Regions from separate parts of the Marinitoga sp. 38H-ov genome, predicted to be linked through region 1. Evidence: riboswitches for the same ligand, from Rfam matches in the RefSeq annotation. Region 1 holds a riboswitch; the other holds the start of a gene.

Region 1 (3,221 bases):
TCCTGTCAAAAATATAGCTGCTACATTAATTGCAGGACCCGTAAATAAAAATGCCATAGCTGGTCCAATTCCTGCACCACGTTTATATATTCCTCCAAATAAAGGCAAAATAGTACAGGAACAAACTGCTAATATTCCTCCAGAAACTGCCGCCACTGGATATGCTATTATTTTTTTAGCTTTAGGACCTAATAATTTTAATATTGCATTTTTACTTACAAAAACAGATATTGTTCCTGCTATAAAAAATGCTGGAACAAGACATAATAAAACATGTTGCCTTGCATAATCATGAAGCATTTCAAAACCGCCAATAATCGCTTTGTGAACCTCTTCACTTGTAAAAGGGATAAAATAGAAAGCTAAAAATGCTAAAAGAATTAAAAAGAATAATCTTAACTCTTTTTTCATAAAACACCTCCATTATTTTATAACACAAACTCCATCTTTTATAATTACTTTTTCTGATTTAATTAAATCCTCTTTGAATTCATTTTTTAAATCATCTAAAAGATAATTTAAAAATGAATATTTTTCCAAAAATTCATTATTTAATTTGTATTTTATAAAAACACCATCTTTTTCTGTTAAAACTAATTTAAACAATTTCATTTTTGATAAATGTCTGGATATTGTTGATTGTGGTAAATCCAAAATTTCTGTCAATTCACATACACATCTTGGTTTTAAACTTAAAATATTAATTATTCTTAATCTTGTTTTATCTGATAATATCTTCATTAATTCATCTATCAAAATAATCCCTCCTTTCATATATTCGCATATCCGGATATATAATAATATATTTATATTAAATAATTGTTATTCTAAAAATACAAATTTATTAATTATTTCTTAGAATATATAGAAAGAAAGTGATTAACATCCATTAATAACAATTATCAAACATTTGATATATTAATCTTTTTTGACATATTTTGCGGTTTTATGATATAATAATTTAAATTTTGTATTTTAAGTTAATATCTTTTCTGGGAGGTTAAGTATTTTGCTTTTATATAAACTCATTTTATTTTTTACCATATATATTTTTATATTACAGAAATATAATAGAAATATTTTTCTGATAAACTCTACCCAAAATTTAATAATCTTTAATAACAAACGGAGGCGCAACTAAGATGAGTAATCTATCCATCGCTTGGGTAGGTTTGGGATAGATGAAAGGCGAAGTTGCCGAAGGGTATAAGGCTTACCCACCTTATACGCCTGGTTATATAAGGAATACTTATATAACTGTCGCTTAATGCGGAGAGCCGTTTGGAATAAAATTACTTTATTTCAAACGGCCTTCTAATGAAGGCTTTTTTTATTATAATTTTCATTATATAACTTATTTAAGGAGGGGTTCTATGAAAAAACGTATTTGGGTAATTTTTATCCTGGCGACATTTTTACTAATGTCTGCTTTAGCATTTGCAAACGGGGGGGATACTGAAACAATAAATTATGGTTTTTGGTCAATTATTCCTCCACTACTAGCTATTGTTTTAGCTTTTGTTACTAAAGAAGTTATTCTTTCATTGTTATTAGGTATTTTTTCTGGAGCAGTAATTAATGTATTTGCCACATCCAGTTCTGGATTTTTCATGAAACTTATTGAAAGTTATACAAAAACTTTTGAATATCCAGTAAACGCTCTTGCTGATGGATGGCATGCTGGTATCATTATTTTTACATTAACAATTGGTGGTATGGTTGGAGTTATTGCAAAAATGGGAGGTACAAGAGCTATCGCTAATGCACTTGCTAAAAAAGCTAAAACTGCTAGAAGTGCTCAATTAGCTACAGCTTTAATGGGTGTTGTTGTATTCTTCGATGACTATGCCAATACTCTTATCGTTGGTCCTACTATGAGACCTTTAACAGACAAATTAAATGTTTCTAGGGAAAAATTATCATATATTGTTGACTCAACAGCTGCTCCTGTTGCTACAATGGCAGCAATATCTACATGGATTGGTTATGAATTAGGATTAATTGGTGATGCATTCAACGCATTGGGAACAGATGTAAACCCATACGGTGTATTCTTCCAATCAATCCCATATAGAATGTATGGATTATTTGCATTATTTATGGTATTTATGGTTGGTTTCTTAATGAGAGATTTTGGTCCTATGTATGAAGCAGAAAAAAGAGCTAGATTAACTGGAAAGGTTTTAGCTGATGGCGCTGAACCTATGTTATCTACAGATTTTGAAAAAGAATTAGATAATAGTGATATTCCTTTAAGAGTATCAAACGCTTTAGTACCTATTTTAACATTAATTATTTTTGCATTTGTTGGATTATGGTATTCTGGTGGTGGATTAGAAGAGCCATTTAATTTAGAAGGAATTAGAAATGCATTTGGTAACGCCGATGCTTCAGCTGCTTTAATTTGGGCATCTGCTTTAGCAAGTATAGTTGCTGTTATAATGGCTGTTTCTCAAGGTATTATGACATTAAGAAAAGCTTTAGAAGCATGGGTAGAAGGTGCAAAATCATTAGTTATTACCACAATTATATTAATTTTAGCATGGTCAATTGGTTCTATTGCCTCTGATTTAGGAACAGCTGAATATTTAGTACAAGTCGTATCTTCATCTTTACCTGGTTGGGCAGTTCCTGTATTAGTATTTATTATGTCATCTATAGTTGCATTTGCTACTGGTACATCTTGGGGTACAATGGCTATTATGTTACCTTTAGCTATTCCTTTAGCAGCAGCTTATACTGGAAACGCCCCATCAACATTAGTATTTGCTACATTAGGTGCTGTATTAACAGGATCAACATTCGGAGATCATTGTTCTCCTATTTCAGATACAACAATTATGTCTTCAATGGCATCATCATCTGATCATATTGATCACGTTAAAACTCAATTACCATATGCCGTAACAGTTGCTTCAGTTGCAGCAGTTGGATATATTTTAGTAGGTATTGGATTACCTATTTGGATTACATTAATATTAGGATTTGCTTCAGTATGGGCTATTTTAAGATTCTTTGGTAAATCAACTGATCCAAAAGATTTAAAAGCCATTTAAAAACCAATTAAAAAAGGAATGGCCTAGCCATTCCTTTTTAATTAAATATACTTAATCTAAAACTTTGAATATCTTCATCTGAGCTATTATATTCTTCTTCATCTACTCTATTATACTCCCAATCAAACAAAGTTAAGTATATTTCTCCTTCTTTACATTCAGTAA
Region 2 (3,221 bases), on a different contig from region 1:
TCTATATCTAATTCTTTATCTTCCGGTTTATATGGAATACCAAAACCTCCTCCTATATCAATAAATTCAAATTCTATGTTCAATATATCTGATATTCTTTTTACAGTTCTAAAAATAATTTCTGTATTTTTTTCTATCAAATCTTCTTCTAATGTATTCGATACAAGCATTGAATGAAATCCAAACCTTTTTACACCTAACTCTTTCATTTTTTTATAGCCTTCAATTATGTTATCAAATGGCATTCCAAATTTAGAATTTAATGGATCTCCTATTATATCAGTACCATATGATTCTTTAGGAATATATCTAATAGACGCGATTTTTGGAATACCAATTTTTTTGACAAATTTATTTATATGTCCAATATCATCAAAATTTATTATCGCACCTAAATCATATGCTTTTTTATACTCTTTTAAAGGTGTATTATTTGAAGTAAATAAAATATTTTCTCCAATAATATTTACCATTTCAGATAAATATAATTCAACTAATGAACTACAATCCATTCCACAATTATTTTTTCCTAAAATTTTTAAAATATATGGAGTAGGCGTTGCTTTCACAGCAAAATACTCTTTAAAATCACACCAAAAAAATGCACTTTGTAATTTTTTTAATGATTTTAATATTCCTTTTTCATCATATATATAAAATGGTGTATTATCTAATAATCTAATAATCTCTTTTTCAAAAGGAAATTTTTTCATCTTATCACCTTAATTCATAATGTTTTAGCAATATTCTTACAGCATTAGTTGCAGCTCCTACCCTAACATTATCAGCCACAACCCATATCAAAAAAGTCTTTTCATCCATTTGCCTAAGTCTTGAAACATATGTTATATCTGTATCAGCAACATTAAGAGGTGTTATCAAATTATCTGTATATACAACATTCTCTACAGATGATAATAATTCTCTTATTTTTTTAATATCTGCTTCTTTTTTTGTTCTAAAAATTATACTTTCTGAATGACCATATAACACAGGTACCCTTACAGCTGTTGGATAAACTTTTATTTTATAATCATTAAATATCTTCCTAGTTTCATTTACCATTTTCATTTCTTCTTCTGTAAACCCATTTTTTAAAACTTGGCCAATTACAGGTATAACATTATTATTAATTATTTCTGGAAAATGATATATATTATTTATTCCATTTTGTTGATCTAATAACTCTTTTATTCCTTTGTTACCAGCTCCAGATACAGCTTGATAAGTACTTACAAATATTTCTGATATTCCTAATTTTTTTTCAATATCTCTTAAAGCCAATACCATTTGAATGGTTGAACAATTAGGATTAGCAATAATTCCTTTATATCCTTTTAAAATTTTTCCATTAATTTCTGGAACTACTAAAGGAATATTTTTTTCCATTCTAAATGCCGATGAATTATCAATTACAACATTTCCACTTTCATTTGCTATTTGAGCATATTTCTTTGATATTTCACTTCCAGCAGAAAACAATATATAATCATATTTTTCTTCCATTTTTTCTTCAGTTAATTCTTCAACAAAATAATATTTATCTTTAAATTTCATTTTTTTTCCTTCAGATTTTTTGCTTGCAAAAAGTTTTAATTCATTTATTTCTAGATTTTTTTCTTCTAAAACTCTTATCATTGTTCTTCCTACTTCTCCAGTAGCTCCTACAATACCTATTTTCATTTTATCCCTCCTAAAAAAATAAAATTGGCTTTCACTAGAAAGCCAATTGAAATAATATACATAAGACATTATTCCAAACGGCTCTCCGCATGTTTTCATGCGACAGTCGCATAGGTATTCCCTATACAACCAGGTATGTAAGATGGGTAAATCTTACATCCTTCGGCAACCTCGCCTTTCACCTACCCCAAGCCTACCCTAGCGATAGGTAGATTACTCATCTCGGTTGCGCCTCCGTTTGTTCAATAATTATTAACTTTTGATGTAGTTTATCAAACAAATATTAATTAAAATTTACAAATACATTACAAAGTTATTAGTTATATTTTTTAATTTATCACTTTATATTTGTATAATAATAAAAAAAGAGCAGGATATCCTGCTCTTATGGCGGAGAGGGTGGGATTTGAACCCACGGACGGGTTTTGCCCGTCACACGCTCTCCAGGCGTGCGCCTTAGACCGCTCGGCCACCTCTCCATATTTCCAATTTATTTTATCATAACTTTTGTATTTAGTCAAGTGAAAAATATAAAAATTTTTATATAATATTTTATGTATAATATTTTATTATATTTATTATGATTTTTTCTTTTCATTATTTAATTCTTCATAACAATCTCTACATACTGCTATATATTTATCAAATCCACCAACATCAATTTCCGAACCATTTCCTACAATTTTATAAGAAATTGTACCGCTATATTCACCACATTCATGGCAAACAGCCTTCTTTTTAATAATTTCATCAGCATATGCAGATAATAATATTGTAGTTTCAAAAGGATTATTTTTATATGTTAAATCAAGTCCTGAACAATACACATTTATTCCTTTTTTAATTAAGTCCAAAATTACATTTTTTAATTCTTTGTCAAAAAATTGCACTTCATCTACAAAAACTGCTTTTTCATCATAATCTAAAAAATTATACATTTCTTTAGATTCATTAATAGGAATTGCTTCAATTTTTGTTCCTGTATGCGAAACTATATAATTAGATGCATATCTATCATCAATTATTGGTTTGAATACTTTTATCTTTTTCCTACCTAATGTGTAAATTTCTACAAAAGAAATTAATTCAGATGTTTTACCTGAGTACATTGGTCCAACAATTAAAATGAATTTTCCTGACATTAATATTCCTCCTTATATTTCAATTTAAATATTATATGAAATAAAAATAATACAATAACTGATATTACATAAAATACAAAAACTAAATCCCCATCTAAATTTATATACATTATATAATGATTTATATATTTTAAAATATACTTTATAATCTCTATATAATTATTTACAATTATATTTATAATTTCAGGCAAAGGTATAATTGTATAAATGAATGAAAAAAATATTAATGAGTAAATAATTGGAACAAATGCAATACTTAGGAAAACCCCTAAGACAGAAAATCCATTGAAAAATATTATACTCCATGGAAGAATGGCTAAAAAAGCAGAAATAGCTATTAAAAAAGAATTTTTTGTTTTTTCGATTAAAATCAATATTGAAAGTGCAGCAGAATAA

The links. Region 1 has a riboswitch for lysine ahead of AS160_RS10650 (Na+/H+ antiporter NhaC family protein). Riboswitches for the same ligand answer to the same signal wherever they lie in the genome.
Region 2: linked by a shared signal. The riboswitch ahead of AS160_RS00580 (aspartate-semialdehyde dehydrogenase) and the one ahead of AS160_RS10650 (Na+/H+ antiporter NhaC family protein) in region 1 are both predicted to bind lysine.

Annotation. Positions count from the first base shown of each region.
Region 1 covers NZ_LNGH01000054.1:30,294-33,514, forward strand. Annotated here, with positions in the region: gene AS160_RS10640 (permease) at 1-411, opposite strand, end outside; gene AS160_RS10645 (metalloregulator ArsR/SmtB family transcription factor) at 424-756, opposite strand; lysine riboswitch at 1,119-1,288, shown strand; gene AS160_RS10650 (Na+/H+ antiporter NhaC family protein) at 1,374-3,056, shown strand; gene AS160_RS10655 (hypothetical protein) at 3,094-3,221, opposite strand, start outside.
Region 2 covers NZ_LNGH01000002.1:90,264-93,484, forward strand. Annotated here, with positions in the region: gene AS160_RS00575 (diaminopimelate decarboxylase) at 1-713, opposite strand, end outside; gene AS160_RS00580 (aspartate-semialdehyde dehydrogenase) at 718-1,683, opposite strand; lysine riboswitch at 1,754-1,928, opposite strand; tRNA gene AS160_RS00585 (tRNA-Ser) at 2,072-2,162, opposite strand; gene AS160_RS00590 (thymidine kinase) at 2,262-2,825, opposite strand; gene AS160_RS00595 (ComEC/Rec2 family competence protein) at 2,825-3,221, opposite strand, start outside.